Regions from separate parts of the Solibacillus daqui genome, predicted to be linked through region 3. Evidence: predicted binding sites of a transcription regulator. Region 3 holds the regulator's gene; each other region holds the start of a gene.

Region 1 (10,395 bases), 490 kb from region 3:
TGGTGATTGACAAAAGGCATGCTAAGTCGAAGATTTTCTGGCTGTTCAGCATACAATGGTAACAACTTTTCATAGAGTTCTAATGAATAAGTAAATAGTGAATCTGTATCTTGATCACCATTGATAATTAGTAATGGTTTTGGTGAATAATTACTCAATTTTTCATATGGATCTATCATTTGGAAGTAATCTGTTCTTCTTGCTATTTCTTTTTCTGCATTTTGAATCGGTTCTCTCCATTGTTCATAAGTACCAGTTGAAAGGATACTATCTTTCCATGCTTTTGTAAAAGCTGGCTTTCCAGCTATTGGAACCGCTACTTTTATATCAGGGTTATTAGCTGCGATATAAAATGTTGCATACCCTCCCATAGAAAAACCTGATATTCCTATATTATTCTTATCAATCTCATCTCTACTTTTAAAATATTCAATGAGACTTTGTATATCGAATGCAGACTGTTCTATTACTTCATGCATATGAACATAAGAATCAAGTCCAGTATCTGGTGGAAATACTTTAGAAAATTTGTTAGTTTCGGTGTTCGTTTCCCTCATACCATGGTCTTTGCAGTCGATACTAACATAATAAAACCCTTTTTTTGCTAGCATATATCCAAAATCTAATCCTTGCTCACAATCTCCTCCATATCCATGAAGAAAAAAGATTAATGGGCATTTCTTTAATTCACTTTGATAAATACTCAAAATTGGTATGTTATTCACTATGCAATCTTCCATTATTATTTTTGTCATTAATGATACCTCCCCTAATATTAATATTGTCCATTTAAGCTCACTCCTTTCTCGCATATTCTTTGCTATATGTTCCTTCTTCAAGAAAACTACTTCGTTAGTTTAAGTATATTTCTTTACATTTATAAAGTGATATTAACATAATTATCCAATAAAAAACATCTCACCTCTAAAAAATCTAAAGAGGTGAGACTATTTTAATCAAACTTTTTTTCACTGTCATCTATCATTAATTCAGTTTCCAATTTGTTTTTCATTCACATAAATTAAGTATTGTTGCGCTTCAGAGAATTCCTCTTGCAGCTCTGTAGGAATTACCCCGATCTCAGGAACACTTGATACTCCTGCTTTTGCCATAATTGATTCATAGGTCATCAGGGCTTGAATGTATTTTTCAAATTCTTCAGCTGTTAAAACCTCTTTGCTTGATGGGAGTCCATTTAATTTATCAAAGTATGCTTGAATTTCGTACATAGCTACTTTAATTTTTTCAAATGATTCTGTAGGGACTTGAGAATAATCTATATTTCCATTGTTATCACCATATTCAAGTTTTGCACTTGTAAATACATTTAATAACTCTTTAAATTGCTTAAATTCTTCTTTACTTAGATCACCTTTTGCTTGATTCAGTTTTGCGTCAAATAATAAGTAGCCCTCCATAGTTACACTTGCTACATGTTTTTTGAGATTATCAAACGAACCATATAAATCATCGGCCAATAACGCTTGATAAGCAAATACACCGGTTGGAACCATTAAACAAGCCGAAATTACCGCTATAGCCAATCGTTTTTTAAAAAAACGATTCATTTTGCCACTCATTTCAGATTTTGCTTTCGTAATGCCCTGTTTACTTCTTTCATGAATCTCCAATGGGATTTCGATTTTTGATAACTCTCCCTTAAGATGGTTATGCATAATTATCTACCTCCTTTAAATTTTGGCGAAGTTTATCTAAAGCGCGGTATAACACTGACTTTGCAGTTCCAAGTGGGATATCTAATATCTCTGAAATTTCCTTTAATGTACGATCATCGTAATATTTTAGTAAAATGACGCTCTTCTCATCCTCTTTCAAAGTATCAATCAACTTATGTAAAGACAATGTAAGTGCAATATCTTTATCTTCTGACCCTGTAAACACTTCAAAGTCTACATTTAGTGGGATTACCTTTTTATTTTTATTGATTAAGTTCAATGCACAATTAATCGTAATTTTCATAAGCCATGTCTTGATATATTCTGGCTTTTCCAATGTACTGATTTTCTTAAAAGAATGATAGGCCACTTCTTGTACAAGATCTAATGCATCTTCTTTATTTTTTACATAAACATAAGCCATTCGATAAATATCTGCTTCGTATTGCTGGAAAAGCATTAAGTAAGCTTTATCATTTCCTTTTTGTGCTTTCTTTACTAAACGTTCAAGTTTCATCTTAATTCCTCCTTTCGTTTTGGTTGTACATCTATTAGACAAACGGGAAGGTAATTTGGCTTAAATTTTTTTAAAATTTTTTATGTATTTCGATTTGGAAGGTTTAGTAATGAATGTATACTTTGTCAAAATAACACATAATTGTATTCAGTAGTAGAGAATAATCCCCATTTGATATATTGGTTCTGATCCGAAATAATGCCTTAAGAGGTAAATTGATCACCACTTACTTAAGTGTATAAGAAAATTCTTTACTTGCGGAGAATTGGAGGCAAAAGAAAAGCAAACAATCGTTGATATATCAGTGATTGTTTGCTTTATCAATTTTTAGGTCATAGCCATCGAATAGCATAGCGACATTTTAAAAGTTCTTCAACTTTATTAAATTTATATGTTACTCCATTTTCTCCACAAATGCGCGGATAATGGCACCGTCACCATCAGTATCAATACGTAACGAACCATTTGAGTAACGGTCAGCACGCGTTAAATTCGTCACAGCAATGGACTCTTGTACACCTTTTTCTGTTTCGATTGTAATCGTATTTCTAAAGTTGACAACTAAAATTGTGTAAATGCGATGTGGATTTGTTTTTAACTCTTTTAAAATCACCACGCCGCGTTTCGCACGGTTGCCTAATTCAATTTCTCCAACAAGCATACGCTTAACAGCACCGCGCTGCGTCACAATGATTAACTCTTGATCTTGCTCAGGGTTTAAAATAACTACACCAGCCAACTGTTCGCCTTCTTTAATAACCATCCCTTTCACACCGGCAGTTCTTACACCAGTAACAGGTAAATCATTCATCGGGAAGCGAATAGTATAGCTTGTATTCGTAGATAATAATACTTCTTCATTTTCCGTCACAAGTTGGGCGAAAATCATCTCGTCATCGCCTTTTAGGTTCATTGTCTTAATTGGCTTCGAATAACGAGTTACAACGTAATCTGCTAGCGCTGAACGCTTAATTTGACCATCTTTAGTTGCCGTAAAGACGTAAATATCTTTTTGTTCAAACGTCTCAATGCCAATGACTTCAATGATTTCTTCGTTTTGCTCGAGCGGCACAATACTTGAAATGTGCTGGCCTAAATCTTTCCAACGAATATCCGGTAATTCATGCACCGGCTGATAAATATAATTGCCTCGATTTGTAAATAGCAGTAAGTGATGCTGCGTATTGGAATGCGCTTCGTATAAGAGATAATCAGATTCCTTCATTGCAAAATCTTTACCATTTGACGCGTTATGTGAGCGCAGGCTTGTACGTTTGACATAGCCATCTTTTGTTACCGTTACAACAACTTCTTCACTTGGTACTAATACATCTCGTGTTACTTTAATTTCTTCAATTTCAGCTTCAATTATAGAACGACGTGGTGAAGCAAAGCGTTTTTTAATGTCGGCAAGCTCCGTTTTAATAACACGAATCAATTTCTTCTCATCCTCTAAAATCGCAGTAAACTTCACAATTTGCTTGTTCAGTTCGTCTTGCTCTTCTTCGAGCTGTGTAATATCGGTATTAGTTAAGCGGTACAGTTGTAAACTCACAATCGCTTCAGCTTGCACTTCTGTAAAACCAAATTTGTCGATAATATTATTTTTGGCATCGCGTTTGTCTTTTGACGCACGAATGGTTTCAATGACTTGATCTAAAATCGATAATGCCTTCATTAACCCTTCGACAATATGTAAACGGTCCTTAGCACGTTTTAAATCAAATGCTGTACGACGGCGTACGATTTCTTTTTGGTGGTCGATGTAGGCATCAAGCATCAACGGTAATGTCATCATCATTGGACGGCGATTATGGATTGCAATCATATTAAAGTTGTACGATACTTGTAAGTCCGTTGATTTTAATAAGAAATGGAGAATTCCCTGTGCTTGTACGTCTTTTTTCAATTCAATAACAATACGTAGTCCTTCTCGGTCTGATTCATCTCGAATTTCAGAAATGCCATCTAAACGGCGGTCACTAACACGTAACTCGTCCATCTTACGAATCATATTTGCTTTATTCACTTCAAACGGAATTTCGGTAATGACGATTTGCTCTTTATTGCCCTTTAACTGTTCAATTTCAGTACGAGAGCGCACAATAATTTTGCCTTTACCTGTTTCGTATGCTTTTTTAATCCCGTCAAGCCCCTGAATAATCCCGCCTGTCGGGAAATCTGGCCCTTTAATAACAGTCATCAGCTCGTCAACCGTACAGTTTTTATTATCTAAACGCATTAGCACCGCATCCAGTGCTTCTTCTAAGTTATGTGGTGGAATATCCGTCGCGTAACCAGCTGAAATCCCTGTTGCCCCGTTTACTAATAGATTAGGGAAACGTGATGGTAATACAGTTGGCTCCATGTCCTGATCATCGAAGTTTGGAACAAAATCAACTGTATCCTTGTTTAAATCACGTAATAGCTCGCTAGCAATAGATGATAAACGGGCTTCCGTATAACGCATTGCAGCTGGTGGGTCTCCATCAACCGAGCCGTTATTACCGTGCATTTCGACTAACATATGACGACTTTTCCAGTCCTGACTCATACGCACCATCGCATCATATACAGACGAATCTCCGTGTGGATGGTAGTTACCGATTACGTTACCAACTGTTTTTGCTGATTTACGGAACGGCTTGTCATTCGTGTTGCCTTCGTTAAACATTGCAAATAATATGCGGCGTTGAACTGGTTTTAATCCGTCACGTGTATCTGGTAACGCACGGTCTTGGATAATATATTTTGAATAGCGACCAAAACGGTCACCCATGACTTCTTCTAATGGTAAATCTTGAAATTTTTCTACAGAGCTCATTTGTCACTAACCTCCTCATGCTGGATGAATTCATTTTCTAAAATGCTTGCATCCTCTTCCATGCCGAAGTTGACATTTGTTTCAATCCATTTACGGCGCGGCTCTACCTTATCACCCATTAACGTTGTCACACGGCGTTCTGCACGTGCTCCGTCTTCGATTTTTACACGAATTAACGTACGAGTTTCTGGATTCATCGTTGTGTCCCATAATTGGTCAGCGTTCATTTCACCAAGACCTTTATAGCGTTGGATGACATAGCCTTTACCGATTTTTTTTATCGCTGCATCTAGTTCATTTTCAGTCCAAGCATATTCAAGTTCTTGCTTTTTACCAGAGCCTTTTGACACTTTATAAAGAGGTGGTAACGCGATATATACTTTGCCGGCCTCGATTAATGGTCGCATGTAACGATAGAAGAATGTTAATAGTAACACTTGGATATGCGCACCATCCGTATCGGCATCGGTCATAATCACGACTTTGTCATATGCCGCATCTTCTACTGTAAAATCAGCACCAACACCAGCACCGATTGTATGAATAATCGTCGAAATCTCTTCGTTTTTCATAATGTCTTGGAGCTTTGCTTTTTCCGTGTTAATAACTTTTCCGCGCAGTGGTAAAATCGCTTGGAACGTACGGTCACGCCCTTGCTTTGCCGAACCACCGGCAGAGTCACCCTCTACTAAATAGAGCTCGTTTTTCGCTGCATTTTTTGATTGTGCAGGCGTTAATTTCCCTGACAATAACGTGCTCGATTTTTTCTTTTTGCCGTTACGTGCATCATCACGTGCTTTACGCGCTGCTTCACGAACTTGTTGTGCACGGATTGCTTTACGAACAAGAGAAGATGATAATTCAGCGTTTTCTTCCAGTACATACATAAGCTTTTCAGAAACAACGGTATCCACGGCTGATCGCGCTTCGGAAGTACCTAGCTTACCTTTCGTTTGCCCTTCGAATTGTAATAAGTGCTCGGGTATTCGAACGGAAACAATCGCAGTTAAGCCTTCGCGAATATCAGCGCCTTCTAGGTTTTTATCTTTTTCTTTTAGCAAGCCTATTTTTCGTGCATAATCGTTAAATACACGTGTCATAGCTGCTTTAGCACCTGTTTCATGGGTACCTCCATCACGCGTACGTACGTTATTTACGAATGACAAAATCGTTTCAGAATAACCATCGTTAAACTGGAACGCAAATTCAACCTCTATTTCTTGCAAATCACCTTCAACATATTTGACTGGATGCAATACATCTTTTTCTTCGTTTAAATACGTGACGAATGCCTCGATACCGCTTTCGTAATGGAAAATCTCGTGCTTACCTTCACCGCGCTCATCAATAAGCTCAATTTTTAAGCCTTTTAATAAAAATGCAGACTCACGTAAACGCTCTGCTAATGTATCGTAATTATATTTCGTTACTGAAAAAATCGTTGGGTCTGGTAAGAAATGAACTAATGTACCGTTTTCTTTTGTTTTTCCGATAATATCTAACGAAGTAGCAGGCTTTCCACCGTTTTCGAAACGTTGTTTATATATTTGTCCATCACGATGAATCGTTACTTCTAAAAACGTAGACAGGGCATTTACGACCGATGAACCCACACCGTGTAACCCGCCACTTGTTTTATAGCCTCCTTGACCAAATTTACCACCGGCATGAAGCACGGTGAAAATAATTTCAGGCGTCGGCTTACCCATTTTATGCATCCCAGTAGGCATTCCGCGACCGTGATCACGTACACTAATACTATTATCTTCATGAATTTTCACGATGATATGATTCCCAAATCCTGCAAGTGCTTCATCCACAGCATTATCTACAATTTCATAAACTAAGTGGTGAAGACCTCGGCTATCAGTTGAACCAATATACATCCCTGGTCGTTTTCGTACGGCTTCTAAACCTTCTAATACTTGAATGGCATCTTCATTATAAGAAACACCCGTTTGGTTTTTTACCAAATGTAATCCCCTCCAAAAATACAAACAAACGTTCTATTTCTATCTAATCGTACCGCCAAAATCGCACTCTGTCAATGTTTGGAGCGGTTTTTTAGTCTTTGCAAAGACTAATTGTATCATCAAAAATGTCCCTTTAAAAGCATATCCTCTAATACTTTTTCTCTAAATGTAACTATTTTCCTGTAAATTTCATTGGATTCGGTAAATTGACATAGATAAATAAAAAATGTTGTATTACTTTTCAATACGTTATATTATCAATTGCATATTTATTTTTTCACTGAATGTTTTAGCCGTATACATATTATCTCTCATATCCATTTTTTATTTCTTCTTTTCTTCTAATTGAAAACGGTGTAAAATATTCATTACATACTATTAGTACCAACTAATAATTCTGAATTTCGAAAGGAGCACAACTCTTGTTTAACGCTTTTATTATTATTTGTGCTTATTTAATCGGTTCGATTCCATCGGCTTTATGGATCGGAAAAATTTTTTACAAAACAGACATTCGCCAGCAAGGCAGTGGTAACTTAGGAACGACAAATACATTTCGCGTATTAGGTAAAAAACCTGGTATTGCTGTCATGCTGATTGATATTTTAAAAGGGACAGCTGCTGTTCTATTGCCACTATTACCAATATTCGCAGATAGCACGGTGCATCCTCTTACTTTAGGGATTATCGCAGTAGCGGGCCATATGTTCCCTATTTTCGCAAAGTTCCGTGGCGGTAAAGCAGTCGCAACAAGTGCAGGTGTTATTTTGGGCTATAACTTACCCTTATTTTTAGTGTTATTAGCTGTATTTTTAATCTCATTAAAAACAACAAAAATGGTAAGCTTAACTTCAATGATTACCGCAACGGCTGCGATGATTTATGTTACTATTTACTGGATTGTAACGGGTAACTTTGCCTTATTTATTTTAATCTCATTTTTGGCTAGTTTTATTTTCTACCGCCATCGTGAGAACATTAAACGAATCATAAATGGTACAGAACCAAAAATTAAAGGCTTTTAACTTGCTTCAGTGGGGATCAAACCCCAGCTGAATAGAGGTACTTAGGCTAAGGACGCCACATCGTGTGACAACGGCTGACTGACCCACGTCCTGTGGCCCGAGCTTGAAAAAATCTGGATGCAATTACGCCGAGGCGTAATTGATATTGCGTGCTGGAAGTGAAAAAACTTTCAGCATGCTTTTTTTATCGTTATAATGAATGTGCACTGGAAGTTTTACGCCAAAAAGAATTTTGAGGTGAATCACATGGAAATTAAACTATCAAAAGAAGCAATCGGTTGGTTCAAGCAAGAAATGGAAGCAGAATCTGGAGATTATATTCGCTTTTATGCACGATACGGAGGCTCTTCTCCATTTCACGAGGGGTTTTCACTTGGTATGAATCGCGAACAACCACATGAAATTGGTGTTGAAACTGTGGTAGACAGCATTCATTTTTATATTGAAAAGGCAGATGAATGGTTTTTCAATGCGCATCATTTAATTGTAAATGTTGATACGAATACTGATGAACTAAGTTATACCTACGAAAAATAGTTTAAATTTTTCAAATATATTGTAATCCCTGTTTTGGCATTTTGACTCGTTATAATAAACAAGTCGAATTTTATGAACAATGAGGGATTACAATTGAATGTAAAACAGGGTTTTTATTGGCGCTGCGTATTTTTTATTACCGGCATTATTATTTTATCACTTGGCATCGCATTAACAATTAAGGGGCAAATTCTAGGCGTTGGCTCTTGGGACGTGCTTCACATTGGCTTACAGAAGAACTTAGGCTTAACCGTAGGAACATGGTCGATTATTATAGGCCTAACCATTTTAGCGATTGATGCAATTTTTACTAAACGTTTACCGAAAATCGGAACATATTTAGATATGTTTTTAGCAGGGATTTTTGTCGATATCTTTTTATACACACTACCCGATCTACATAATCTATTTGAACAAACATTAGCATTTGTCATTGGCATTGTTCTTTTAGGCTTTGGTTGTGGGATGTATATGGTTGCAAATTTAGGGATTGGCCCACGTGACACATTGATGTTATTGCTTGTCCGTCGCTTCGGTTGGACTGTTAACCGTGCGCGAACAACGATGGAAGTTACAGTTGCAGTTATTGGTTTTTTATTAGGTGGTCCTGTTGGTGTAGGTACCGTCTTTATGGCATTTGGTTTAGGGCCAGTTGTTCAATGGGCATTACGATTAAATGAAAAACTATTTTTCCGTGCTTCTGGTATGGAAAGTGCTGTTTTATAATGAGTTAAGGGATTGATTATAGTTAACTTGATGTGTAAATGATTCCTTAAAATTAGCGCTAATATATATTTAATTGGCTAGCTTGAATGCGGTGTATCACTAAATTCATGCTAGCCTTTTTCTTTTTCCTTAATGATTACCATCATCTCCATAATTAACTAGAAAATTCAAAAAATACTTTTCGTTTCAATCAAAAAGGTGCATAGTTAAATTGGAGGTGTATTCATATGATACATATCGAAAACATAGAACTTTACCGTAATGAAAAGCGTATTTTACATCAATTGAATTGGCATGTCGAAAAAAATCAGCATTGGGCAATTTTAGGCTTAAATGGCTCTGGCAAAACGACTTTATTAAAGGTCATTAATGGCTACATATGGCCAAACGAAGGAAAAGTTCAAGTGTTAGGCGAAACCTACGGGGAGACATATATCCCAAAGCTACGTCGTCGAATTGGTTGGGTCAGCAATGCAATGATTGATAATTTAAACTGGCAGGATAATGCCATTGAAATTGTTTTAAGCGGCAAATTTGGTGCATTACGCTTATTTGAGGAAGTTAGTGAAGCGGAAATTGAAGAAGCAGTGCGGATTATGAAGCATTTTAACTGTGATCACTTGGCGAATAAAACATTCGAATATTTATCACAAGGCGAACGTCAACGGGTTCAGATTTCACGCGCAATTATTTCCGATCCTGAAATCCTAATTTTAGATGAACCTTGTGGTGGCTTAGATATCATTGAACGAGAAAATCTACTACAAACTATCGAACAAATCGCACGTCGTGACAACTGCCCAACACTCATCTATGTAACACATCATGTAGAAGAAATATTGCCATGCTTTAATCATGTTTTATTGATGAAAGATGGAAAAGACGTCGCTGCTGGTATGCGTGAGCAAATTTTAATCGAACCAGTTTTAAGCGAGTTTTTCGGTCGTGAAATAAGCTTACAAATCGAACGAGACCGCGCTTGGGTTGCGGTAAAATAAGCGAATAATTAAAATCGCACTCAAACGAATTGAATGAGTATGTACCCATCTTGCGTACATTTCAATTCGTCTGAGCTGCGAATTAGATATATCACTTACGCCTCGGTGTAAGTGCGTCC
Region 2 (10,395 bases), 140 kb from region 3:
ACGACCTTCAGAAGTCATTAATGTACCGTTACGAGCAATACGTGTTGGTAAAACGCAGTCAAACATATCAATTCCGCGAATCGCACCATCAATTAGTGAGTCAGGAGAGCCTACGCCCATTAGGTAACGTGGTTTGTCTGCTGGCATCATTGGTGCAGTGAAGTCTAATACTTTGTTCATAATATCTTTTGGTTCACCAACCGACAAACCACCGATTGCATAACCAGGGAAGTCTAATTCAACCAATGCTTCTGCTGATTTACGACGTAATTCCTCGTATTCGCCACCTTGAATAATACCGAATAACCCTTGCTCGTCTGGACGCTGGTGCGCTTCTTTACAACGCTTTGCCCAACGAGTCGTACGGTCTACAGATGCTTCCATATATTCGTATGTTGCTGGGAATGGTGGACACTCGTCAAATGCCATCATAATATCTGAACCTAAATCGTTTTGGATTTCCATTGCTTTTTCTGGTGATAAGAATAATTTATCGCCATTTAAGTGGTTGCGGAAATGTACGCCCTCTTCTTCGATTTTACGGAACTTTGATAAAGAGAAAACTTGGAAGCCGCCTGAATCTGTTAAAATCGGGCGATCCCAGTTCATGAATTTGTGTAATCCACCTGCTTCTTTCACGATGTCATTTCCTGGACGTAACCATAAATGATACGTGTTTGAAAGGATGATACCTGCATTCATTTCTTTTAATTCTTCTGGACTCATTGCTTTAACAGTAGCCTGTGTTCCTACTGGCATAAATGTCGGTGTTTCAAATGAGCCATGTGGAGTATGCACAATTCCTAAACGTGCTCCTGTTTGCGCACATGTCTTTATTAACTCATATCGAATGGGTGGTTGCTTTTTTGTTTCTGTCATATATATTTCCTCGCTTTTCTAAAGTATCAACACTACTTCGAATCAATTTCGCCTCGGCGTAATTGCGTCCAGATTTTTTTTGAGTTTACTCAAAAAGTTTCCTTTAAAAAATCTGTGACATCTACCAGAGGCTTATCATCATTCAGCGGGTGTCCCAGACAACCGCTGAATGATGATAAAACACCTACCACTTGTTGTAGTAGGTGCACACAGATATTTATTGTATAGAGATTTAAAGGTAATTGCAAATTACTTCTTCGGGCGAATAAACATCGCATCGCCAAAACTGAAGAAGCGATATTTTTCGTCTACTGCTTTTTCATATGCATTCATTATTGTTTCTTTTGAAGCTAATGCACTTACAAGCATCACAAGTGTTGATTTTGGTAAATGGAAGTTTGTAATAAGTCCATCAATCGCTTTATAGTCGAAGCCTGGGAAAATGAAAATGTTTGTCCAGCCTTGTGAAGCCACGATTTTACCGTTATTATCACGCGCTACCGTCTCCAGCGTACGTGTTGAAGTTGTACCTACAGAAATGACTTTACCACCTGCATCTTTTACACCTTGAATCGTTGCCGCTGCTTCTTCTGAAACACTGTAAAATTCTGAGTGCATGTCGTGCTCTTCGATTGAGTCAACACTTACAGGGCGGAAAGTTCCTAAACCTACGTGTAATGTAATAAATACAACTTTTACACCTTTTGCTTTTATCGCTTCCAATAAGTCTTCCGTAAAGTGAAGGCCTGCTGTTGGTGCTGCTGCTGAACCACGCTCTTTCGCGAATACGGTTTGGTAGCGATCTTGGTCATCTAATTTTTCGCGAATATATGGTGGTAAAGGCATTTCACCTAATTGATCTAAAATTTCATAGAAAATACCGTCGTACTTAAAATTGAACGTTCGGCCACCATGATCTAGCTCACCAGTACAAGTTGCTGTTAATAAACCGTTACCGAAAGTCACAACTGTGCCAACTTTTACTCGCTTGGCAGGTTTGACTAGTGTTTCCCACTCATCGTCTTTTGTTTGCTTTAATAAGAGCAGCTCGATGTGTGCCCCTGTGCCTTCTTTTTCCCCCATTAATCGAGCAGGTAAGACACGTGTATCATTTAATACAAGACAGTCCCCTTCGTTTAGCTCTTCTAAAATATGCCCGAATTTATGGTGCTCAAGTGCTAATGAATCCGGATTTACAACCATTAATCGGCTCGCAGTACGGTCTAATAATGGTGTTTGGGCAATTAATTCTTCTGGTAAATGAAAATCAAAATCTTCTACTCTCACGTTTAAAACTTCCTTCTTATTCTTTTTGTGCTGGCGGGTAGCCAAAATGTTCGTAGCAAATCATCGTAGCAATTCGGCCTCTCGGTGTACGCTGAATAAAGCCAATTTGAAGTAAATACGGCTCATATACATCTTCAATCGTAATGCGCTCCTCACCAATTGACGCCGCTAGTGCATCTAAACCAACTGGACCACCACCAAAGCGCTCAATCATCGACTGCATTAATTTATGGTCAATATGATCTAACCCGCGCGGATCGACTTGTAATAATTCTAACGCTTGCTGTGCTAGTTGTTCTGAAACAATACCATTCGCTAACACTTGCGCATAGTCACGCACACGCTTTAGTAAACGATTGGCAATACGTGGTGTCCCACGAGAACGACGCGCAATTTCAAAAGCCGCCTGTTCATTTAGCTCAACACCAAATAACTCACCTGATCGAATGACAATTTGTGCAAGTGCTTCCTCATCATAATATTCTAAGCGTGCTAACACCCCAAAACGATCACGTAATGGTGCAGATAACGCACCTGCACGTGTTGTCGCTCCTACTAATGTAAATGGGGGTAAATCCAAACGAATCGAACGTGCTTCAGGTCCTTTACCGACAACAATATCTAGACAAAAGTCTTCCATTGCCGAGTACAATACTTCTTCAATTGCACGTGGCAGACGGTGAATTTCATCGATAAATAATACATCGCCTGCTTCAAGTGAGCTTAATATCGCAGCTAAATCACCTGGACGTTCAATCGCAGGACCACTTGTCATTTTTACATTTACCGCCATTTCATTAGCTATAACTACTGCCAATGTTGTTTTCCCTAAACCTGGTGGACCATAAAGGAGAACGTGGTCAAGACTTTCTTGGCGTAGCTTTGCGGCTTTGATAAAGATTTTTAAATTGTCCTTTACTTTATCTTGGCCTATGTATTGCGCCAAGCGTTGTGGCCTTAACGAAAGCTCAAATTGCTGTTCAGCTTCGGTCGCTTGTCCAGAAAGTACGCGGTCTGACAAAGTTCTCACTCCTTTTTATTTCAATTTTAATAATAATTTTAATGCCTGTTTAATATAGGCATCTGTCGTTGTTAAGCTATCATCTTCTTCAAGCTGAGGTTTAATTTTATCGAGTTCTTTTTCTGAATAGCCAAGCGCGACTAATGCAAGCATTGCTTCTTCTAGCTCATGTTTATTTGGATTGACACCAAACAACGGTAGCTCATCTTCGGCACTTGGTAATACATCAGCATCAAGTAGCATATCAAGCTTGCCTTTTAAATCTAAAATCATTTGACGCGCTGTTTTCTTACCGACCCCTGGGAAACGCACTAAAAAAGCTTCATCTTCCATTTCGATAGCTTGAATCACTGATGTTGGATTACCGCTTGCTAAAATAGCTAAAGCACCTTTTGGACCAATGCCTGACACTTGAATGAGTTTTTTAAATAATTCACGTTGCTCTAAACTATGGAAACCGTATAAATTTTGTGCATCTTCACGCACTTGCATCGATACGAAAATTTGCTGATCACTTGCTGATGTTCGAAAAGCATAAGGATTTGGCGTATAAAGTAACCAGCCTACCCCTTGTTGTTCTAACACGATATACTCTGGTGTAATACGTGTCACTTGTCCTTTTAAATAATCATACATCGTTCATCCCTCACATTTCTTGCTTCATTATAGCATAGTTTGATTGGAACTTACGAACATACGTTGCATTAATCAAAACAAAGAGGCTGCCTATTAGACAGCCTTTCTAAGTGTAACATATTCTACATCATCATTGTTTGAATCGTACTTTTTAACGATGCTTTATATTTGAGCCAATCCCGGACAATCGATTGGATAAATGGATAGCATGAAAGCTTCTGTCGTTCGTTTAATTTCAAATAAAACAAACTTTCTCTCAGTATTTCATTGGGGAAATTTAAATATTGTAATTTATGATGGGCTGTTTGTAAGTACGGGTGCGTTTTCATGAGTTTTTTTAAATTATAGTTTGTTTGAGGTAGCACGCGATGCATCCATAATATCAACTCATCCGATGCTTCCCCAAGAGTTGCCAAATCAAAATCAATTATTTTTACCTCATTCGCTGTGACCATGAAGTTATGATGAACGACATCCCCATGCAGTATCGTAATTGCTTCCTGATTTTTTTGAATTTGTTCAATTGCATTTAATGCTGCTAAAGCTTCATTTACAATAATGTCATAATTATCACGGAGCAAGCTTTTTAAAGCCTCTTGTTGCATAACAAAACGGTCAAATCTCCGTTGCCATTTTTGTAGGAGATGGTAGTTTGGCAATTCTTCTCGAGACCAATTGATTTTATTTGATGTGTTGTGTAATGTTTCGAGTGCTTGTAGCGCTTGTATTTGATGCGCTCTTTTTTCATAGTTTACACTCGTACCATCAATCCATTTTTGCTTTAAAATATGGCCACTTTCATTTTGCTCAAGTGGCACATGGTATGGAAAATCAATATTTTCTAGCTCTTGATGAACATATTTCACTTTTTGTGCAAGCCCTATATCTTCATAATATTTCATAAAAAAACGGCCGTTTGGTGAATCCCATTGCCAACAATTATCTTTAATCACTTTCGACATGATTTATTTTGAGATGGCATTTGATGCATCGGGTGCATTTGTTGCATCTGTGGCATCATAAATGTGGGATGCGGCATCATTTGTGGATGGTGACAAGGATTCGGGTTACACATCATCTGATGAATTTCATCATAATAATGGCGTAATTGTTGATCTTGATCAGAGCAGTCACAATCTTTTGTCGGGGACTCTTCATGAATAATTGGAAGCATATTCATGGACTCTTCCATCGGCATACGGTGACAATGCGGACATTGGTGCATTGGCATCATTTCCGGCATCATTTCCGGCATCATTTGCGGCATCATCTGTGGCATCATCTGTGGCATCATCTGTGGCATCATCTGTGGCATACAATGATGTGGCATCATTTGCGGCATACAATGATGTGGCATCGTTTGCGGCATACAATGATGTGGCATCATTTGCGGCATACAATGATGTGGCATCATCATCGGCTGCTCGATATAAATCGGCTGCTGTGGTTGAGGTGGTTGCTGAATAAAAATAGGCTGCGGGTGTATCATTTGTGGCATTGGTTGTGGTTGCGGTATTGGTTGTGGCATTGGCTGCGGTTGTGGTGCAGTTACGTTTTGCTCAATCGATGGTTGGACATGTACATGCGTTTGCCAATTTGGCATCGGCATTGGCTGCGGTATTGGCGGTTGGAAATAAAAATCTCCTTGCCACAGCGGTTTTTGAATTTGCGGAACTGGTAATGGTGTTGGCGTTGGTGTTGGAGTCGGGGGTAGAGTAGGCTTTGATGGTTGCACTGGCGTCTCCTTCACCGGCTTCTGCTGTTCTTTCACTACGTGCTGTTCTTTCACTACATGCTGTACCTCTTTTTTCGGTGCACTATTAGGTAAATAAATTTCCATTCCCGGTACGATATAATCGGGATTGGTCAAATGTGCGTTTAAACGCTTTAATTCTTCAAAGCCAACTGCATACTGCTTGGCTATTTTCCACAAAGTATCTCCCTTTTGGACAATATGAACGCGCACATCTTTCCTCCTTTTCTCGTAATAGCATATGCATAAATTGCCTAGTTGCCACAATGTTTACTTCAAGTAGTTAAAAGTTGTGTTACACTTAAAGGTACAGCTACGTTGATAGAGGTGGAATAAATGAAAAAATTATTAGGAGAAGAACGCAGAATCGAACTTCTCGCCTTGCTAAAAAATGCGAAGCAACCATTAACAGGTACGGACTTAGCAAAGCATACAAATGTGTCACGTCAAGTAATTGTTAATGACATGAATTTATTGAAAGCACGCAATGAACCAATTGTCGCGACAAGTCAAGGCTATGTTTACATGCATCATGTGCAACAAGAAAAATTCACACGTAAAATTGTATGCGCGCATAAGCCGGATGAAGCAAAGGATGAGCTATTTATTTTAGTTGATTGTGGCGTTACAGTAGAAAGCGTCATTGTTGAACATCCCGTTTATGGTGAAATTACCGCATCCATCATGGTATCCAATCGTTTAGAGGTGGAGCAATTTGTGAAACGAGTCGAAGAATCGAACGCCCTTTATTTATCAGCATTAACAGACGGAACACATTTACATGTGATTAGCGCAACTTCTAAAGAAAGTATAAAATTAGCTGAAGCAAAATTACGCGAACGCGGCTTTTTAATCGAACATTAAACGAAAACAGCTTAACGGCATCATGGCCGCTAAGCTGTTTTATTTTATGTAATAACCTTTCTTTTCGTCATATATAATTTTCTACGATATACACTTAACACAACGCCGATTATTAATGCATTAAGCAGGTATGGTGTAATACCGTAACTTATAAACGGCAAGGGGATTTCTGTAATCGGCAACAATCCAAATACCATTAATATGGAATAAACACTTTGGACGCTATATAATGTGACTACCGATAGCACAAGCAATCGCCCATATGATTGTGGCATTGTGCGTAAAATCCATAAAATGCGAATTGCAATCGCAAGGATGACAACAATCACCGTGATACCCGCACTATACCCATATGTTTGGATTAACTGGACTAATGCAAAATCTGTATGACCTTCAGGTAAATAGTAAATGGTTTCGGAACCAAACCAACCTGCCTTCGCAAGTGCAGCTTTAATTTGTAGTATCATATAGCCTGCTGAATCCGGATATAATTCAGGATGTAAAAACGCTTTAATGCGCATGTATTGATAAGGTGCAAGCAAATAGTGATAGGCATATATAAGGTACGTGATTGACACAATTCCCACCCCACCCACTATCGAAAACACGGTTAGTTTAATTTTCCGCGTGTAATAACTAAAGCTAAACAATATTACCATAACGGCAATGTACAGCATTGCTACGGCAAGATTGGGAACCATCAAGAACATGGCTAATGGAAGTATAATTAAACCCGTTAACTGCCAAGTATTATATTGACTTTCTGCAAAAATTCCAGCAAAAGCTACCACCAATAGTGGTAACACTGTCCATGCCTGAAAAAGAATGGGACCAATTCTAAACATCGCTTCCCCGTTATGAGTTTCATTACGTATAAAAAGCATCATCATTAGTAAGAGTAATGCTACTGTATAAAGCACCATACGATAGCGCTGTAATTTACGGTAATCAACAAATATACACGCAACAATTAGCAAAATGGCTAGTATGATATGGATGATTTTTTGTTCTATTAAATAACGAACAATATTTTGTCCATATTGCATACTTAAATCCATCGTAAATATCGGCACAAAGCTTGCTGCAACAAGCAAAATGACTGCGCCAATTAACCAAAAATCCCATTTTGGTCGATGAATTTTGTCCATTGATTTTCCTAATTGTGATGGAGAACCCATTTCGCTAATCGCTATTTGCTCCGCTTCTTCTGTTGAGTAGCCCTTGTTCACCCACGCTTGTTTTGAATGCGCGATATGCTGTTGCAATTCTTCCTCCACATAACCGCGCGCCTCCTTGGAACGAATATGACTCGTTACTTGCTGCAAAAATTGTTTACTCGACATGCATGCGTACCCCCAGAATTCGTTCTTTGATCGATAGCTTTACATGTTCACCTTCCTGGTGTAATTGCTTTTTACTGTATTTTGATAATTGATAATATTTTACACCTTCTTCCCAACTTGAACTAAGCAAGCCCTGTTGCTCAGCTTCATGTAATAACGAATAAATGAGCCCCTCATTTTCAACAATTTGCTCAACACCTCGCACATGTAATAGTTGCGTCAGTTCAATGCCTGATTTTGCTTCTATAAGCATGGATAAAATCCTATGTTTTAGAGGTAGTACCTGGTTTTGCTTGCGTATTTTTTCTTGATGCTCGTTTGTAAATTCGATATTTTTAAAAGCCGTTCGATCGACTGCTTTTTGTAAATTTTTTAAGCGCTCTTCCATATCACTGACGCTCCAATCGTTTCTTTAATAATTGCTTTGCCTTACGAAGCCTTGTCTTCACAGTACTTTCGTTTAACTGTAACACGTCTGCTATTTCCTTCATCGGTTGCTCCTCGTAATAGCATAAATAAATGACTTCACGGTATTTCACCGGCAGTGCAAACAGGTCCTCATTATTCGTTTCTACATTTCTTACATACCAGCTTTTTAAATAATCCTTTGCATGATTAATCGCAATGCGCCATAGCCATGTTTTTAGCGAGGAATTAAAATGGAATGTTGGCAATGCCTTATAACACTTCATAAAAATTTCTTGCGTTAAATCTTCTGCAACATTGCGATTATGTACGTACTGCATAACAAGCTGTAAAATATCTTGCCCGTAATTAGTCATAAGTTCATCGATGATTGTTTCATAGGTAAGTTGTTTTGTTTGTTCAATTGAATAGCTATCCACTTTACTTCCTCCCTTCAAATCATTAGACGAGTGCCAATACCTGAAAGTTTGATTTAATTATAATGCAAATTTATTTAAACAATTTCTGCTTTTTTATCCACTAAAAAATGCTTGAATGAAAAATTTCCTTTTCACTCAAACATTTCTTTACAAATTAATGAGGCCAATAAACAAATAAACTGCCGTTGCAAATATAAAGAGTGCAGAAAATTTATTAAAGATGGTCATCACCTTTGTTTGATTATTCAACTGCTTCATTAATGAACCCGCAAACATTAATCCGAAAAACCAAATCCATGACACTACGATACAAGTTGTTGTAAAGAAGAAAAGTGCCTCACCGCTATATTTCATTGCACTTGTACCTATTACACCGACTATATCTAAAATTGCATGTGGATTTAATAATGACACGGATAATGCAAAAATAATTTGTTTTTTTATAGTAATTGCTTGGCCCACTCTTTGGTCATTCGGTGTCGAACGCCAAATTGAATAACTCATATATAGTAAAAACAAAATACCAACGCACATTAAAGCATTACGTAAACCCTCATATTGCAAAATAATTAACGACAGCCCATATACTGCCAAAACGATCAGTAGTGTGTCGCAAAGTGCAGCCGTAATTGTGGCAGGCAATGCACGTAGTAATGTCGGTTGAGTTGCCCCCTGTGAAAAGATAAATACGTTTTGAACACCTAAAGGCAATATTAACCCAAATGCTAACACAAGACCATGTACAACAGCTTCCATTTCATTCACTCCATTTCCCTTCTACTGTAAACCGTTTTATACTAATAGAAAACGACCAATTGGATGGTAAATAACCCAACCAATTTATAGGAGGGCTACGATGAACTGGCAACCAGTGAAAAATATATCCACAACATTACAACAGCAAATTATCAACTGGTTTACTACACAACTCGGGCAGGGTGATTTAACACCAGGTATGCGCTTGCCTTCTCAACGTTTACTTGCCCTTCAATTTAACGTGAATCGCAGTACGATTAATGTCGTAATGGAGGAACTGAAAGCAAGGGGCCTTATCGAAACACGCACTGGAGATGGGACCTATATTAGCGAAGATTCGTGGCAATTATTATGGAAAGAAACCCATCCAAAATGGCAGCAACATATAGATTTTAGTGTCCATAAACCGAATGACGATACGATTCAGCTCATCAATGAATATGAGCAGTATGAACACATCATTCGTTTAGGTACAGGTGAGCTATCGCCTTCGCTTATACCAACAAAACAAATCGAGCATTCTTTACGCGAGCTATCACTTACTGCTCCGGTTTTAGGTTATTCCGTGCCTCAAGGGAGTAAAGAGTTGCGTGAAGCCCTTTGCCATTATTTACAAAAGCGTGGTATTCATACAACTACAAACAATATACTCATTACATCCGGCGCATTACAGGCATTCCAGCTCATCGCACTTGGTCTTTTACAACCTGGTTCTTTTATTTTTCAGCAGGAGGCCTCTTATTTAAATTCTGTACATTCCTTTCAATCTGCAGGTATGCGCATGACTAGCGTCAAAATAAATGAACAGCTCCAGCAAACGCTCTTAACAAAAAAAAGAAATAATCAAGGCTTGTTTTATGCGATTCCTACTTTAGACAATCCAACTGGACACTGTTGGTCTAACACAAAAAGGCGGCTTGTTTTAGAGGCATGTAAGGCACTAGCAATTCCTATTATTGAGGATGATGTTTATCATGAACTATTATTTCAGCCAGATAATGAGCTCCCTTT
Region 3 (10,395 bases):
AAATGAAAAACGACTTGAAGGGCAAGTGATTACTCTTCAAATCGTTCCATATATTCAATATAACGGCGGTGAACAGTCGCTTTACTGATTGGGATACCAAGACCCTTTAATGTCATGGCAATCTCAGCAAATGTTAGTCCTTTTTGACGCAATTGCACAATTTCTTCGATTGGTACTTCTTTTCGCTCTCGCCCTTCAATATTGCCTCGATTTTTTAAATTATTTTGGGGCATGTAACCATTTTCAACTGCACGGCGCATACCTCGACGTATTTTGGCATTGTGCATACGACGTTGATATTCTTCAACGATCGCTAAAATTTCAAGTAGCATCGTATCCATTTCATTTAATGCAATTGGGCCAGCATCATTTAATGTATAAACTGTCGCTTCATATTTTTGAATTAAATGAAGAACCGCCATTCGTGCATTACCTCGACCTAAACGGGTTTCATCTTGCACAAATAAAACCTTCACCTGATGGTCTTTCATAAAATCGAGCATATCTAATAAACCATCTCGGTCTACTTCATAGCCACTATGCTGATCTTTGTAAACGCTAAGCTCTGTATAACCTAACGATTTGGCATAGCTCGTTAATTCTTCCTGCTGGCGAACTAACGATGTTTCTTGCGTGTCTTTATCGGTGCTAACACGACAATATAATACTGCTTTAGTTTGATCCATCACTTCTCGCTACCTTAACTGTCTTTTCCTTAACTGTCTTTTCGTTCGTTGAATCGTTTTGATTTAAATTGGCAATATAGTATGAATCCTTCTCCACAGGTACTACTAATACTTGGCCGTATAATACCTTTTCATCTTGTAAGCCATTTTCTTCTTTTACAAAGTTAATCCAATCGTTCTTAGCCATTTTACCACGATATGTTTCTGCTAACGACCATAAAGTATCACCTTGTACGATTGTCACTTGTTCGTATTTTTCGATTTTCTCATCTTCAAAAATTAAAAATGTAAATAATAAAATAGAAAATGCTAATAACATTGATGTGAAGCTGTTTAATTTGAATTTTTTCATTGTAGAAACCCCTTTTAGAGAATGTATGTTCGTAATATTTGTCTTTATAGTAATACGAACATATGTTTTTGTCAACTCTTTTTCGAACCTATGTTTGCATTTTTGTTCGCATACTGATATAATGTATCTAAGAAAATAGCATTATAAAGAGGTGAGTTCGTTGACACAAAAAATTTCAAAAAGGCAGCAAGCTATTCTAACTTTTATTAAAGAGGAAGTTCGTGCTAAAGGTTACCCACCATCAGTTCGTGAAATTGGTGAGGCTGTTGGTTTAGCTTCTAGTTCAACTGTCCACGGGCATTTAGCTCGTTTAGAAAGTAAAGGGCTTATTCGTCGTGACCCTACAAAGCCACGTGCAATTGAGGTATTAGATCAAGAAGAGTTGACCATCCCAAAATCAGGTGTCATTCATGTTCCTTTAATCGGTAAAGTAACAGCTGGATTACCAATTTCAGCAATCGAAGACATCCAAGAATATTTCCCACTTCCTGATACGTACGGCACATCAGAAGACGAGTTGTTTATGCTTGAAATTATGGGTGAATCGATGATTGAAGCAGGTATTTTAGATGGGGACTATGTCATTGTCAAAAAAACAGCTACAGCCAATAACGGAGAAATTGTTGTGGCAATGACAGAGGAAGATGAAGCGACTGTCAAACGATTCTTCAAAGAAAAAACACATTTCAGACTACAACCTGAAAATAGTTCAATGGAGCCTATTCTTGTCAACCAAGTTTCGATATTAGGTAAAGTAGTAGGATTGTATCGTAACGTTCATTAACTTTAAAATCCCCCATCAACTACATGATGGAGGATTTTTTTATCCTTAATATTGAACAGCAGCTTCGATAAAGCTATTAAATAGTTTTTCTGAAGGTTGATCATTTTGTAGCCCTTCTGGATGCCATTGCACACCAATACAGTATGGATGCTCTGGATGTTCAATTCCTTCGATAACACCATCTTTCGCTTGGGCATTTATTAAAAATCCTGGCGCAACGATATCAACTGCTTGATGATGATAGGAATTTGTTAAAATCGTTTCTTGCCCGATAATTTCCTGTAATTTGGATGGGAACAATTCAACCGTATGCGTTAATTCATGACGCATAGACGCTTGAGTATGCTTCAAGACATTCTTTACTTGAGTATCTATATCTTGAAGTAACGTCCCCCCAAAAGCAACATTCATCACTTGTTCTCCTCGGCAAATTCCAAGCATAGGCATATTGCGTTCAAAAGCTTTTTTCGCAATTAGAATGTCACTTCGATCGCGTTCATCAATAACCGTTCCCAACTTATAATGCGGTTCTTGATCAAAAATGAGCGGGTTAACATCATATCCTCCAATTAATAATATAGCGCTTAAACCATTCAGTACCGTGTCGACTGTTTCTTCATCCATATATGGAACACAAACTGGGATACCCCCAGCGCGTTTAATCGCTTGAATATACGAATTGTTTATTTCCATTTTCCCTTCGACTGGATGCATCGTTAATCCAATAATTGGTTTCATCGCTTTCCTCCAACAACAGTCGTTTTACATTCCTCAACAAAACTTTTAAATAATCGTTGTGCATGAGTATTACCAAGTGGAGCCAATTCTTCTGGATGCCACTGCACTGAAATACAATACGGATGATCCTCGTGTTCAATTGCCTCAATTATGCCATCCTTTGCAATTCCCGATAAAACAAGCCCTTCTCCTAGCTTTCCAACGGATTGATGATGAAACGTATTTACGCGGAACATATCCTCTTCAAAAATAGCTTTCATTTTTGGTGTTAGCACTTCAACATTATGTGCCAACGCTCCACGCTTTGATTGCTGCTTATGACCAATTGCACTTTCGAATTGGGTTGGAATGTCTTGAATAATCGTCCCACCAAAAAAGACATTCATAATTTGCATACCACGGCATACACCTAAAATCGGCATACCTCGTTCAAATGCGCGCTTCATAAACAATAAATCACTATCATCACGCTTCCGTACAACGCGACCTATATTTTGATGTGGTTCCTCACCAAATAGTTCTGGGTCAATATCTTCTCCACCAATTAAAATAATGCCATCCACACGATCAAGAAGTGCATCCACATGCTCCTCTGACGCATTAGGCAAACAAATGGGGATTCCACCTGCTATTTCCACCGAATCTAAATAGGCATTATTAATATCCAATTTTTTATCAATATCATACATTGTTAAGCCAATAACTGGTTTCATCTCACTATCCCCTTAGAAATATAATTATAATTCAAACTATTCAAATTATAATACTATATCACTATGAAATACTAGTATCTTAAAAGTAGATGATGAGACATATTTTTAAGCACAACTTTAGAAAAAACAAAAAATCACCCAATATTTTATAGTTGGGTGATTTTTTTGATTATTTTTTTGCTAATAGCTCCATAAAATACCCTTGAATTTCTCTCCAATTGTGGACGCGTTTATAGCCATCTTCGGCCGCGTTATACGGCATTGAGTAAAGCAATCCCGTACCACTAAAGGCTTCTAGTTGTCGTGGGCTATCATCGATTAAAAAGTCCGTATGTATTACGGCTTTATTGCCACAGAATACGATGTTTTGCGTTTTTATAAATGGCAAATGTTCCATTAACCAATCATACTTCGCATTAAATGAACCCGGCACATCCATTGCAGCAGTGGCAATATAAATTTCAAAATGTTCTTGTAGCCCTTTTATGACCTCAATACAATCTGGATCTAGTACTGCTAAATCACGGAAAAAATCTGGCTCATTTAATAGCGCAAAAAATTTCTTAGCATCTTCTTGTGATAAATCACGTTGTGTTGTTAATAAAAATTCGTCTTTTGTAAAATTAGCTCCGAAATTTTTATTATAAGTGTCGCATAATTTTGAATAAAAATCCGCTAACACTTGGTCCATATCAATCGCAATACTCGGTTTCATCATATGCCTCCTCAAACATTCCCTATTATTAGTTTATACAAAGCATTCACAAAAAAACAAGCGTAAGCCTTAGCAGCGAACATATTTACGCTTAAAGCCGATTCGGTCCTTTTCTATTTGCTTTTCAATTTCTAATGCAGCATGTAAAATGCCTGGTTTCTTACCTTCACGTTGCATTTCAACAGGGCCAATTTCATGTGAGATTTTTAATGCTTCCTCATGGAGTGGTTTAAACGAAACGCCAACTGTCATGACAAAGTTATTCATTGATGCTTGTGTTCTCGGCGGCGCATCGTGAATCTCTTTCTTTACTTTCTCAAGCATGCCCTGAATTTTCTGAACTTCAAAATATTCATCTTTACGATTTCCTAATAGCCAACAATAACAACTCCAACCAGCTGACATTTTCAATTCATTGCCACTTGCAATCCATTTATCACTTACTTGCTGGGCAATATCCGATTCTGCAAGTGTTACCGCCACAATATAATCTGAAATCATGTAAAAATAAGCACCATCAATCCAGCGGTCATAATCTTCCTCAGTCATCGCTTTTGGATCTGCAATTACCCCTGCAAAATACATCGCATCATAATTGCCCGATGCATATAACTGTTCAGCTAACTGTTGGTCAATTTTAATTTGCTTTTTATATGGCTTCATCGACCCTGTTGTTACACCGAATACAGGCTCCACAGCTCCATTACCCATATATATCTTTTTGGTACGCTCTTTCCCGAGTGCCTCTAATTCTTGCATCATCGTTTGAAATCCCATCTATAGTCCTCCATTCTGCTTATCTACTTAAATAATGACATCTTATTTTAATACAATAATCTATTTTTTCCATTCTGTCATTTTCATTACGTTTACAAAAGTTAAATCCAAATACCGGTAAATATCTCACAGTTAAAATAAAGACTTTATCTCAATTGATATGCATTCAAGATTGTCCAAACTTTTAATTTTGAATGCTCTCATATTTTATATTCTTAAAACTTTTTAAGGATAACGAGCTAACATTTTCTCATACTACCTTTATAACTAAGTAAGGATGTGATCAATTTGGTCAAAACAAAATTCGCAAACCTAGGACCTGAGCAGCTTAATGAATTAAAAAGTCTTGAAGAAAAATTAGGTGTAACTTTACTTGCATACGACCACTTCGCGACTGAGGAACAATCCGAAGAAGAAAATAATTCGAATACAATAAATCCTTCGTAAAATTAGAATGTCAACACAAAATATTGTACTGATTTTGAAGCGATCATTTCTTGCCACTTATCTGAGTGATTGCTTAGATTTTTTTATGGTTTTAATTAGTCGACATGTTTAGAAAGTATAGCATCTTGTTTAATTGTTAATAGTAATAATGGTGTAATAACACCAAATAACTACGATGGAGGGATTTTTTATGAACAACATTCGTGAAGGTTTAATCCCAGCTATTTTAGGTTCTGCTGTTACTGTGACTGGAATTGCACTAAAGCAAAAAAATGGTCCTAATAACATGATTGCACACACTGTATTTGGATTCGGTTTAGCCCATATCTTGTTGGGTGCAATTGACCTTGTAGAACATCGTCGTTAGTAATTGAAGAGCACAATTTTGTGCTCTTCATTTATTTCCAATCATATTAGTAAGAAGAAAGTAAGGTGTGCAAAAATCCCTAAAGGTTTTACAGGCAGTGTTACGGTTGATATCATAGACCGCGTTTATTACGTATTACACTTTAATAATAGGCTTTGTTAAATAGTATTGTTGTTTTTCAGGCAAAAAATATGGGAACGTCTGATTTGGACGTTCCCGTTCTTATTCCGTTATAGCACCCGTTAATGAAATAGGTAATTTATTTATTATAATCTTACCAGTGTACTTGAAGTTTATTACCATTTGGGTCATAAAAGTGGAAAAAGGCATGACCATTATCTTCTTTTATATCCTCGACCTTAACTTGATTATCAATTAAGTATTGATGAAATTTAGATAATTCTGGACTTGTAAAGCCAATGCTAAATTCTTGTTCATTATCAATTGTAAAATGTGCAAATGTTTCATCTTCGGTAGGAACTAAGATAAGTAAGAAAGGTCCTTCATTTACTTTTAAAATTGCAAGTTCCTCAGTATTGTTTAGTAACTTGAGACCTAATACATCTCTATACCATTGTACCGACAGTTCTAAATCTTTTACAGGAATTCTAATATAATGTACTTGTTCAATAAATGATTTACTCATAGCCTTCTCTCCTTTATTTAATCCGGTATATCAAATAGTTCCCTTTCTAAATACCTTTTTCCTTCCGATTATTGAATTAACCTGCCCCTTTATAATTGGAACCAGTTCAAATAATGGTCTAGATATTTAGTCGCTACACCAGTTTATGAGAAAAAACAAAAATAGCACTCTAATGAAGGTACTCATATAAAGTAGCTTTTCATTGTATAGTCAAGTATAATTATATCGACATAATTAATATTATTAGTATTTCAAATGAATATAGTTACTTAAAGCAACAAGAGAGAGTCTTTATATACATTTTAAAAGTGGGGAATTTTATTTTGACTGAGAAGTACTTTAAAATAATCGGATTACTTGTTTATGGCTTAATTCTAAGTGGGATAATCGGTTCTATTTCTTCTGTTTTTTTAATTTTAGTTAATGGGTTGACAGATTTTTTATGGACTGACATATCCAATAATTTAAAAACACCCTTCATCTATACATTATTTTTATGTATTTTTGGTGGTATTTTAGTAGGTTTTAGCAGGTATAAGTGGGGAAATCTTCCTAAAACAGCTAATGATTCTATATTTGAATTAAAAACAACTCAAAGAATTGACTATTCTTATGTATGGCTCAATTTTTTAATTGCTTTTTTTATTTTAATCTTCGGTGCAAGTGTAGGTCCCGCAGCAGCCATATTAAGTTCTGTTATTGCGTTATCGGTATGGCAGGGGGATAAAATGCGTTACTTTTATTTTTCCTACAACGAATGGAAAAAGGAATCATGGTTAATTAGACTGAAAAAATTAGCATTACCTCATAACTACCTTATTTCCTATGATCCTGATCGGGCTCCTAAAGAGAAAAAGCTGCTTTTACTTAAAAAATTATTATATATGGTATTTATCGTTAACGGTATGGTTGCCTTTATGTTTTTAATAAAAATATCAGACCAACCCCCTTTTGTGACAAAATTAGGGGAAACTAATTGGGGTTTGGATGAATTGATTCTTTTTATTCCTTTAATTTTGTTTGGTATTTTATTTAGTAAACTATATGAACTAATGGAAAGAACAATGAGTAAAGTCTTCTCTAAAATGAACAATAAAATTATTCTAAGTGCTGTTATCGGTGGAATTGGTATTGGTTTGATGTCTTTAATTGCTCCTAATCTACTTTTTTCCGGCCAACTTTCTATGCAAGCTTTGCCTAGTTTAGTACCGACACTTTCGATTGCTACATTAATTTTGGCTTCTGTTTTAAAACTGGTTTTAATGGAGTTTTGTTTAAAATCAGGTTGGGTTGGTGGAAATGTTTTACCAGTAATATTCGCTTCCATATTACAAGGCTACGCTATCGCGACGCTGTTTCCACAACTAGATATGCTTTTTATCGTAGCTGTTATAGGTAGTAGTGCTTCGATCTCTATTTTAAAGACACCTTTACTAGTAGGACTGTCTCTAATGCTATTTTTCCCGAAAGAGTTAGCCCCGGTTATATTAATCATTGTGGTTATATTTATTGGGTTAAGTAAAATGAGTAATAAACTTCCACAAAAAATAACTGCTTCATTTTAGTTAGAGACGCTGGGTAGTTAGATATTTGTGGAATAAAGAGATTTAAAATAATCAATAATTTTTTAAAAAATAGTTATTAAAAATAAAAGAAAGCTGTCATTTTGATTAATCTAAATATGACATAGCAGAGCTTATATCAATTCTCCCTAAAAAATCTATATGTAAAATAAAAATGCACACAACTAAAATTGAATTTAGTAATGTGCATTTTTTTAAATGTGAAACATTATATATAAGCCATTCATAGAAGATTATGAATTTGTGGGCAATTTGTGGGCAAACTGAAAAATGCTTTGTGGGCAAATATTATTCATAAATTTATTCATATTTACTTCAAATAAAATATGGTTATTAACGCTCTTTTATATTCGTGACCAACTTATATCTTATTTAACCTTAACAGCCGTTGTATAATATATACTGCTACCTTCTACATCTATCTTTGGCACTTCTAATCACCTCGAAATTAGCAAAAGACCAAGATAGCTATCTTGGTCCATAAACATCCATCAAGCGTGATAAAACTACACGCTCTTGTATTACTCTTATAAAACGCAAAGTAAAGCTAATGATTATTGTCCTGATTATCATTGTGGTTATCATTTTGGTTATCATTTTGATCTTCTTGTTGTTCAGAAGGTTCTTCAGTTGGATCAGGCTCCTGTTCATCATTAGCTGTTCCACACCCATACAATAATCCTGTAGAAAGTATTACTGCAAACGCACCAGTTATTACCTTTTTCATGTATTCACCTCATTTTCAAGGAAATTTTCTTCACCTTTATTATTGTCTTAACTATTATTGCGTATACGTATTTTTAAAGGGAAAGCACGAGTTAAATAAAAAGAAGAGTAGGCAACAAAATAACCCAATAAAACAAATCCATTTACCACGCCATAGATTCAATTCTACTAACAGTTTTTGATGATATGCTTTAACAATAGTCTGCTGTAGTTCGTCCCATTCCCAATCCGTTTTTTCTTTCGGGTACTCGTTACCTATGCTATTTTGCCACTCTTTTATCTGATACAAATGCTCAGGTATCATCATGCCAGTTTGCTAATCAGTGATGTTTAAATACAGAAATGCTCCTCCTATCATTGTGCCCTTAAATAACAAGAACATTCGTTCTCATCTTTTCGTATTATAGAACAATTGCTCTCATTTAAAAATGTGGAATTTTATGTTAAATTGGAATTAAAGAATACACGTAAAAAAGCCCGTTAACTAATTACAGTCCCTAGATTTATACGGATTTACAGGGTTAAGGCAAATATTGCATCCAAACACCGCTTTGGGAACTAATGTTATACTTAAAAGTGTTTCGTGATAATAAATTCGTTTAATTCATAAAGTCATTTGAAATTACTATGTATTAAGATGTTCTGTAAACAGATTGTTGTATAAGTTAAGTTAAAGTTGAAAAATGTGGGAGGTGGCAGCATTGCAAAGTAAACAGAGTATGGGGTTGCTTTCTTTTATTAGTCTAATAGTTGGACTTATTTTCCTAGGTGTCTATATTACTACGGGAAATTCGTTTATTGATGACAATATAACAATGCTACTCGGATTTACCTTTCTAATTCTCTCTTTTGTTTTATCCTTGTTCAGCAAAAAGGACAAATTAGGAAGGGTATCGCTATACGTTTTCCCAATACTTGTAGTTATTTATTTATTGTTTTTCGGAGTTATGTCTTTATTTTGGAATACACCATAAGAGTGCAACTAAAGGGCGCGATTGTTGAATACGCTTAACTTTTCTTCTTTAACTAATGGAGGATTTAATGCAACAGGAACTAATAATGTATACAAAATAAATACAAATAACGTTGCCAAATAAGACTTTGGTAGCCTCTATATTCCTTATTATAAAATATAGTAAAATCAGCTTAATTATAAAGGTTGGGTGAGCTAAATGAGGATATTATTAGAAATACTACGAGTTATGTTTATTTTTCTAATTTTAATGGCGATTTTAGGCACTTTTTTTGAAAACTTATACTTAAATATTGGCAATGGTGCTGAAAAAAATAGTTGGATAAGCTTAATCGCTATTATTATTCTCATTTTTGTATTGTATCGAAATAAATTTCAATTTAGTGGATGGTATGAGGGTGAAGGTAAAGAAAAATTGCCAAGAAAAGTTTCTCAAATATTAATTACAAGTTCAATTATTTTAATATTGATACCACCAATTATTGCTCAATTAAATTGATTCTAAGTACAAAAAACGAAAAATTATTATTACAACTTTATACAAAATAACGTTCCCAAAATAAAAGTTTAGGCGCACATTAAAAAGTCACGAATGTTGTTAAATCAACGTTTCGTGACTTTCATAATGAACATTGTTTATACATCATTTTATACAAATAGCATAAAGTGTGGATACAGCAATGTTTTCACTCGCTGGGCTTGTTCTTCACTTTGTATAAAATCGTGTATATTGTTGACTTGAAATAAAGATTGATTAAAACACAGCTATAAATGATGATTCTTATAGAAAATCATAGCCCCAATTTTTAACAAAGATTGATCATTTCGGAAACCGAATATTCAAGTAAAGCTCCCGTTAGCACAATAATGATTAACTAATCCAAGTCC

The links. The regulator LexA, encoded in region 3, represses DNA repair genes until DNA is damaged. The targets are predictions, from matches to a motif close to CGAACATATGTTCG.
Region 1: parE (DNA topoisomerase IV subunit B) is a predicted target of LexA. The motif match lies at 7,012-7,025, and genes of this name have one in related genera.
Region 2: ruvA (Holliday junction branch migration protein RuvA) is a predicted target of LexA. The motif match lies at 3,877-3,890, and genes of this name have one in related genera.

What each region holds. Positions count from the first base shown of each region.
Region 1 covers NZ_CP114887.1:2,136,623-2,147,017, forward strand. The annotation lists gene O7776_RS10315 (alpha/beta hydrolase family protein) at 1-812, opposite strand, end outside; gene O7776_RS10320 (DUF3600 domain-containing protein) at 990-1,676, opposite strand; gene O7776_RS10325 (sigma-70 family RNA polymerase sigma factor) at 1,669-2,193, opposite strand; gene parC (DNA topoisomerase IV subunit A) at 2,588-5,017, opposite strand; gene parE (DNA topoisomerase IV subunit B) at 5,014-6,990, opposite strand; gene plsY (glycerol-3-phosphate 1-O-acyltransferase PlsY) at 7,413-8,015, shown strand; gene O7776_RS10345 (HesB/YadR/YfhF family protein) at 8,262-8,552, shown strand; gene O7776_RS10350 (YczE/YyaS/YitT family protein) at 8,625-9,278, shown strand; gene O7776_RS10355 (ABC transporter ATP-binding protein) at 9,506-10,276, shown strand.
Region 2 covers NZ_CP114887.1:2,764,579-2,774,973, forward strand. The annotation lists gene tgt (tRNA guanosine(34) transglycosylase Tgt) at 1-879, opposite strand, end outside; gene queA (tRNA preQ1(34) S-adenosylmethionine ribosyltransferase-isomerase QueA) at 1,129-2,166, opposite strand; gene ruvB (Holliday junction branch migration DNA helicase RuvB) at 2,183-3,187, opposite strand; gene ruvA (Holliday junction branch migration protein RuvA) at 3,203-3,823, opposite strand; gene O7776_RS13580 (aminoglycoside phosphotransferase family protein) at 3,946-4,725, opposite strand; gene O7776_RS13585 (LysM peptidoglycan-binding domain-containing protein) at 4,773-5,789, opposite strand; gene O7776_RS13590 (transcription repressor NadR) at 5,913-6,440, shown strand; gene O7776_RS13595 (FtsW/RodA/SpoVE family cell cycle protein) at 6,485-7,783, opposite strand; gene O7776_RS13600 (helix-turn-helix transcriptional regulator) at 7,773-8,171, opposite strand; gene O7776_RS13605 (sigma-70 family RNA polymerase sigma factor) at 8,173-8,628, opposite strand; gene O7776_RS13610 (LysE/ArgO family amino acid transporter) at 8,776-9,384, opposite strand; gene O7776_RS13615 (aminotransferase-like domain-containing protein) at 9,485-10,395, shown strand, end outside.
Region 3 covers NZ_CP114887.1:2,625,608-2,636,002, forward strand. The annotation lists gene O7776_RS12800 (YneB family resolvase-like protein) at 30-686, opposite strand; gene yneA (cell division suppressor protein YneA) at 673-1,038, opposite strand; gene lexA (transcriptional repressor LexA) at 1,199-1,822, shown strand; gene O7776_RS12815 (gamma-glutamyl-gamma-aminobutyrate hydrolase family protein) at 1,868-2,560, opposite strand; gene O7776_RS12820 (gamma-glutamyl-gamma-aminobutyrate hydrolase family protein) at 2,557-3,273, opposite strand; gene O7776_RS12825 (5' nucleotidase, NT5C type) at 3,443-3,988, opposite strand; gene O7776_RS12830 (DNA alkylation repair protein) at 4,058-4,765, opposite strand; gene O7776_RS12835 (hypothetical protein) at 5,054-5,212, shown strand; gene O7776_RS12840 (asparagine synthase) at 5,403-5,579, shown strand; gene O7776_RS12845 (VOC family protein) at 5,854-6,225, opposite strand; gene O7776_RS12850 (chloride channel protein) at 6,549-7,790, shown strand; gene O7776_RS12855 (hypothetical protein) at 8,356-8,535, opposite strand; gene O7776_RS20375 (YolD-like family protein) at 8,590-8,841, opposite strand; gene O7776_RS12860 (hypothetical protein) at 9,236-9,508, shown strand; gene O7776_RS12865 (hypothetical protein) at 9,707-10,006, shown strand; gene O7776_RS12870 (peptide ABC transporter substrate-binding protein) at 10,379-10,395, opposite strand, start outside.